2 regions of the Haliea sp. genome follow, and region 1 is predicted to be linked to the other one. Evidence: predicted binding sites of a transcription regulator. Region 1 holds the regulator's gene; the other holds the start of a gene.

The links. The regulator PhoB, encoded in region 1, activates phosphate uptake and scavenging genes when phosphate is short. The targets are predictions, from matches to a motif close to TGTCATAAANNTGTAACA.
Region 2: a site for PhoB is predicted at 1,572-1,589, ahead of R3E49_RS02875 (phosphatase PAP2 family protein). Genes of this name have one in related genera too.

Annotation. Positions count from the first base shown of each region.
Region 1 is NZ_JAWKZJ010000004.1:97,770-101,134, forward strand. Features, by position in the region: gene R3E49_RS08985 (2-oxoacid:ferredoxin oxidoreductase subunit beta) at 1-980, shown strand, start outside; gene phoB (phosphate regulon transcriptional regulator PhoB) at 1,120-1,830, shown strand; gene phoR (phosphate regulon sensor histidine kinase PhoR) at 1,827-3,101, shown strand; gene R3E49_RS09000 (PstS family phosphate ABC transporter substrate-binding protein) at 3,195-3,365, shown strand, end outside.
Region 2 is NZ_JAWKZJ010000001.1:632,174-635,538, reverse strand. Features, by position in the region: gene rdgC (recombination-associated protein RdgC) at 1-159, opposite strand, end outside; gene R3E49_RS02885 (VOC family protein) at 303-743, shown strand; gene R3E49_RS02880 (GMP synthase) at 760-1,461, opposite strand; gene R3E49_RS02875 (phosphatase PAP2 family protein) at 1,633-2,166, shown strand; gene R3E49_RS02870 (glycosyltransferase family protein) at 2,166-3,239, shown strand; gene R3E49_RS02865 (tetratricopeptide repeat protein) at 3,273-3,365, shown strand, end outside.

The DNA of each region.
Region 1 (3,365 bases):
ACGAAGGTTCGATCTCCACGCTGTGTGCGGGCTGCGGTCACGACTCCATTTCCGGTGCCATTGTGCGCGCCTGCCATGAGTTGGCCCTGGAGCCACACAAGATCGCGAAGCTGTCAGGTATCGGCTGTTCCTCGAAGTCGCCGACCTATTTCCTCGGCAAATCCCACGGTTTCAACTCGGTGCACGGGCGCATGCCCTCGGTCGTCAGCGGCGCCAATATGGCCAACCGAGACCTGTTATACCTCGGCGTCTCGGGTGATGGTGATACAGCGTCCATCGGTATGGGGCAGTTTGCCCACGCGGTGCGGCGCAACCTCAATATGGTCTATATCGTCATGAACAATGGCTGCTATGGCCTGACCAAAGGGCAGGATTCGGCGACGGCGGACGCCGGGTCGGCAAGCAAGAAGGGTGACCCGAACCCCTTTTCTGCGATTGATCTTCCCGGCCTTGCCCTGCAGCTCGGTGCGACCTTCGTGGCGCGCAGCTTTTCCGGTGACAAGGGCCAGCTGGTGCCATTGATCAAGGCGGCCATTTCCCATCGCGGATTCGCGCTGATTGACGTCATCTCCCCCTGCGTCACCTTCAATAACAACCCGGGGTCTACCAAGAGCTATGATTTCGTGCGTGAGCACGCCGAGGCCACCGGGACCGTGGACTTCGTGCCCATGCGCGAGGAAATCACCACCAGTTACCCGGCGGGCCGCAGCCAGGAAGTGACCCTGCACGACGGCTCCGTGCTCCACCTGGAAAAACTCGCGCCCGACCTGGACCCTTTCGACAGGGTTTCGGCCATGGTGGCATTGCAGAGGCACAGCGCCGAGGGGCAGATCCTGACCGGACTCATCTACATGGACAAGGACTCCCGGGACCTGCATGACATTATGGAGACCTCGCGTCGCCCGCTGAACAGCCTGGTCGAGGAAGATCTGTGCCCGGGCGACAAGGTGCTGGCCAACATCAACGCCAGTCTGCGTTAGGCCCGGAGGGCCTCTTCCATGCAGTCACACCCTGTCGCTGTGGCAGAAATGCAGCAGCGCAGGGTGGCTTGTCATTTAATTGTCACAATTTCCTCATCTAATACGTGGATACAGCGCGAAAAAGAGGACAATGTGACCAATGAATGAACGTCAGGTATTGATTGTTGATGATGAGTTTGCCATCCGCGATATGTTGCGCATGGCGCTGGAGATTGCGGGCTTCCGTTGCCTTGAGGCGGAGAACATCCAGGATGCCTTTACTCTGATCGTTGACGAACGCCCGGACATGGTTCTGTTGGACTGGATGCTGCCCGGCGGCAGTGGCCTCGAGCTGCTGCGCCGGCTCAAGCGCACTGATACCACCCGTGACGTGCCCGTCATCATGCTCACAGCGAAGACCGCGGAGGACAACGTGATCCAGGGGCTGGATGTGGGCGCTGACGATTACATCACGAAACCGTTTGCGCCGCGCGAGCTGATCGCCCGCATCAAGGCGCTGCTGCGACGCTCCGCTGGCGGGGATGAACAGGACCGTATCCAGGTTGCCCAGCTGGTCCTGGATGGCGAGAGTCGGCGCATCTTCCTCTGCGACGAGCCGGTTGAAATGGGGCCCACCGAATTCAACCTGCTGCAATTTTTCATGTCGCACCCGGAGCGGGCCTATACACGCAGCCAGCTACTGGACCAGGTCTGGGGGGCCAACGTGTACGTGGAGGAGCGCACGGTGGACGTGCATATTCGGCGCCTGCGTAAGGCGCTGCAGACCCCACAGGCTGACTACAGCGACCTCGTGCAGACGGTGCGCGGTACCGGCTACCGGTTCTCTGCCCGCGGAGTTCCCGCGCGGTGAGTCCACAGGCCGCTTGGCTGGCGGAACTGCGCCGGCTGCTGGCACTGGTAGCGGTAGCGCTCACCGCCGGTTGGCTCATCGGCTGGCCCTGGCTGTTGCTCTCGGCGGCGCTGCTGGCGCTGACGGTGCGCTGGGCGTGGCAGATGCGCCGCCTTCTGCGCTGGCTTCAGGACCCGTCCCTAGAGCCACCGGAAGCCCTGGGCTTCTGGGGCGAACTGTATGACCGCCTTTACCAGCTGCAGCGCAAGGCCAGCATGCGTGAGATGGAACTGCGCTCGCGACTCGATTACCTGCAGGACTCGCTTTCCTCCATGCACGACGGCGCTGTCATGGTCAGCGCCGGTGGCGCCATCGAGTGGAGTAATGACGCGGCGCAGCGGCTGCTGGGGCTGCGCTATCCTGCTGACCGCGGCCAGGCGCTGCTCAACCTGGTGCGCTTGCCGGCCTTCCATCGCTACTACATCGCAGGCGCCTTTGAAGACCCCCTCCAGCTGCGCATGCAGGGCGATCGGGAGCAGACGCTGCAGTTTGCCATCACCCTGTTTGGCAACGGCGATCGTCTGGTGTTCGTGCGTGATATCACCAAGGAAGCTCATCTTGAGCAGATGCGGCGCGACTTTGTGGGCAACGTGTCCCATGAACTACGCACTCCGCTCACGGTGATCAAGGGCTATCTGGAGATGATTCTGGCGAATGCGGAGCAACTGGAGCCGCGGTTTCAACGGCCGTTGGAGCAGATGTCCCAGCAGACCGACCGCATGGAGAATCTGCTGAAGGACCTGCTCTGGCTGTCGCGTCTGGAAAGCGTTCGCACCCAGACCCGCCGCGAGCAGGTTGATATCGCGGCATTGCTCCAGGAGCTTGTCGACGAATTGCACACGCTGTATCCCGAACGCGCGTTGACCCTGCAGTCAGACACCCGGGTAAAGATACCCGGTGACTACCGGGAGTTGCACAGCGCGGTGTCCAATCTGATCCTGAATGCGTTCAAATACAGCAAAGATGACAGTTTGGTGACAGTTTCGTGGCGGCAGCAGGGGGGTGAGCTGTTGCTGTCGGTGCAGGACCAGGGTATCGGTATTGATGCGGTGCATATACCCCGCCTGACGGAGCGTTTTTACCGCGTGGATGACAGCCGCTCGTCGGCCACGGGGGGGACCGGCCTCGGCCTTGCCATCGTCAAGCATGTGGCAGCAGGCCACCGCGCAGAGCTGCGGATAGCGAGCCTGCCGGGCAAGGGCAGCACGTTTACCCTGGCGTTCCGGTGCTGATGCCCCGGGGAGACACAGGCTTGTCATAATACTGTCATATATTGGCGCTAGTGTAGGCGCGTTACTGATATCCGCTGGAAACTGGAGTGCTCTATGTCGATCAAGCAATGGTTGAGAAAAACGGTAGCGGCTGCGGGTGCAGGCGCATTTGCGGTGGGCATGGCGCCGATGTCCTGGGCGGAACTCGACCCCGGGCTCAAGGATTATGAGGTGTCCAGCGGCGTGTCGGGAAACCTTTCCAGCATTGGCTCCGATACGCTGGCG
Region 2 (3,365 bases), on a different contig from region 1:
CTCGGTCTCCGCACCCAGCGCCGGCACCCAGCCCAGGGACACAGGCTGCGTTGCGGCGCAGTGCTGAAACCCGCGCTGGGCCAGCTGCGTTTCGAGTTGCTCCGCAGACAGGGAAAAGGGGCTTGTCAGGCGATATGCCCGCACATTTTTGAACCACATAGAAGACTCCGCTGAAGACCGCCGGCCGCGGCGGTCAAAAGGCGGATTGTACCTCATGCGACAACTCGGGACAGACTAACCGGGTTGCGGCTATGCGGTGAGGCTCCTACCATGCAGGCTGGATCAACCGGAGAGCAAAACCGATGCACTACCTGCACACCATGGTACGCGCCAGCGATCTGAACGCCTCGCTGGATTTCTACTGCAACAAGCTGGGCCTGGTGGAGGTGAACCGCTACGACAGCGAGGGCGGGCGTTTCACGCTGGTCTACCTGGCGGCGCCGGGCGATGTGCAGCGGGCGCGCGAGGAAAGCAGCCCGCTGCTGGAAATTACCTGGAACTGGGACCCGGAGAACTACAGCGGAGGCCGCAACTTCGGCCACCTGGCCTACCGCGTTGACGACATCTATGCCACCTGCCAGCGCCTGCTGGATGCCGGCGTGACCATCAACCGGCCGCCGCGCGACGGCCACATGGCGTTCATTCGCTCACCGGACGGCATTTCGATTGAATTGCTGCAAGCCGGCGAGAGCCTGCCCGCCGCCGAGCCCTGGGCGTCCATGCCGAACACCGGCAGCTGGTGAATCGCAGGCGCTGCGGCTAGCTGCGCAGAAACGCCAGCATCCAGCGTCCGACACGCTCGGCCTCGGAGTCCTCTGCCAGCGACGCCATGCCCTGCGTGTAGGCCTCCTCGCCGATACGTTCGCGGCGAAATTGCATGACCGCCTGCGCGTAACCCGGCACGAACTCGGGATGACCCTGGAAGGTCAGGATGTGATCACCCAGCTGGCACACGGCGTTTTCGCAGAATTCGCTGCCGGCGAGCACCTCGGCGCCCGCTGCCGGTGCCACCACCTGATCCTGGTGACTGACCAGAATCGCAAAGGCCGCCGACCCCTGATCGTGCCAGGCAGGCAGACGCTGGAAGCTGTGCCGGTGAATGCCCACGCCCCAGCCCTTGGGTGACTTCTCGGTCTTGCCGCCCAGGGCCTCGGCCACCAGTTGGTGCCCGAAACAGATACCCAGCAGTTTTTTCTTCCGCGCGTGCAAGGTCCGCACAAACTCCTTCAAGCGCGCTATCCACGGGTCGCTGTCATACACGCTGCTTTTGCTGCCGGTAATCAGATAGGCGTCCACCTCATCGATATCCTGCGGATAGATGCCCTCCTGTACATCGTACACGCGAAACTCAAGGGTCGGGTCGAGCCGGCTGAGCAGGGCGATGAACATGTCGGGGTACTCGCCGAAATCCGGCACCCACTCAGGCCTGACGGCGTCTGTCTTCAGGATTCCCAGTTTCACTGTGCACTTCCCGTGTTGCGTGGCGGCGGAAGTTCGCATGGTATGAGAGCGCCCACCCGCTGTAAATTGCTATTGCACGCACTGCCGTATCCCCCGTGCAGCACGCCTGATTTCATCAAATCGTCACCCCGCTGTCACACCGCTGCCACACCGACACGCCATTGTGGATGCATGAAGCTGCTCACCGCCATGCACAGGCTGGACCTTCACCTGCTCGCCCGCATATTTTCCCAGGGTGAGCGGCGTATGGTACGCCCGCTTGCCCGCGCCGTGTCACGCTCCGGCGACGGCTACCTGCAGGCACTGGTGCCCCTGTTATTGTGGCTACTCGGCGTGCCGCAGGCTGTGGGGTTCGCCACGGCGCTGGCCACCGCCCTTGTCGCTGAGCGCGCTCTTTACTGGAGCCTGAAAAACAGCCTGCGCCGGCGACGCCCGCAGGTCGCGGTACCCGGTTTCCGCAGCCTGATCACCGCGTCCGACCAGTTCAGCTTTCCGTCAGGCCACACCTCGGCGGCGTTTCTGCTGGCAACGCTGCTCACACTGTTCTACGGCGGCCCCTTCGTGGTGGTCTTCGTGTGGGCCTGTGGGGTGGCCCTGTCCCGCATCCTGCTCGGGGTACATTTTCCAGGTGACACCGTCGCAGGGGCCCTCATGGGCGCGGGCATTGCGCTGGCGACTGCGCAACTGCCGGGGCTGCTGCCTTGATGCGCATTCTTTACGGCGTACAGGCCACCGGCAATGGCCACATCAGCCGTGCCCGCGCCATGGCCCGGGCCTTTGAGGGTCTGGACGTAGAGATTGTCTGGGTGTTTTCCGGTCGCGAGCGGGACCAGCTGTTCGATATGGCGCCCTTTGGCGACTTCCTGCACTGCCGCGGCCTGACCTTCGCCACCGAGGCCGGCAGGATCCGCTATCGCAGAACCCTGAGTCAGGCCCGATTGTGGCAGTTTCGCCGCGATGTGCGGACGCTGCCCGTGCGGGGCTTTGATCTTGTCGTTACCGATTTCGAACCGGTTGTAGCTCGCGCCGGCCGCAGGGCGGGTATTCCCACCATCGGCATCGGCCATCAGTACGCTTTCGGCGGCGACACCCCGACACCGGCGGGACACTGGCTGGCACGGCGTATCATGCAGGCCTTTGCCCCTGTGGACAGGGGGATCGGCCTGCATTGGCACCCCTACGGCAGGCACGTGCTGCCACCGATTCTGGACCTGCCCGCGCTGGATATCCGAGCCAAGGGACATATTGTTGTCTATCTGCCGTTTGAGGACACACGCCACGTCGTGGGCGTCCTGCAGCAGTGCCCTGAGCAGCGCTTCGAGCTGTTCGGACCGGCACTCCCGGAAGCCGTGTCCGGCAACGTGCATCTGCACCCCGCCCGCGTCGCAACCTTCAAGCAGGCTCTCGCAGGCTGTTCAGGGGTGATCTGCAACAGCGGCTTCGAACTGGTCAGCGAGTGCCTGCAGTGGCGCAAGCCGGTGCTTACACGCCCGCTGCGGGGGCAGCTTGAACAACTGGCCAACGCGATGGCCCTGCGCGAGCTTGGGTACGCAACCGTGACCGCAGAACTGACTGCAGATTCGCTGGCGGCCTGGCATGCACGGCCCAACACAGCGCCGACGGTTCACTTTCCCGATGTGGCAGCTGCGCTCGCACGCTGGCTGGCGGACGGCGCGCGCAGCGAACCGGACACCCTGCAGCCGCTGCTCTGGGGCCACACACTGTCTCCACCGCAAAACCCGCGCAACGCACTTGGGAAACAGCCGGCCATGGGTTAGCCTGAACCCTCTTCAGGGCAAGGTGTTCATACCGTGCGGTGCGCATTCTTTGTTTTCTGCCTGACGCTGAGCGCGCAGGTCCTTGCATCCGGCGCCTTTGTCGGCAGCGATAACTGCGGCAGCTGC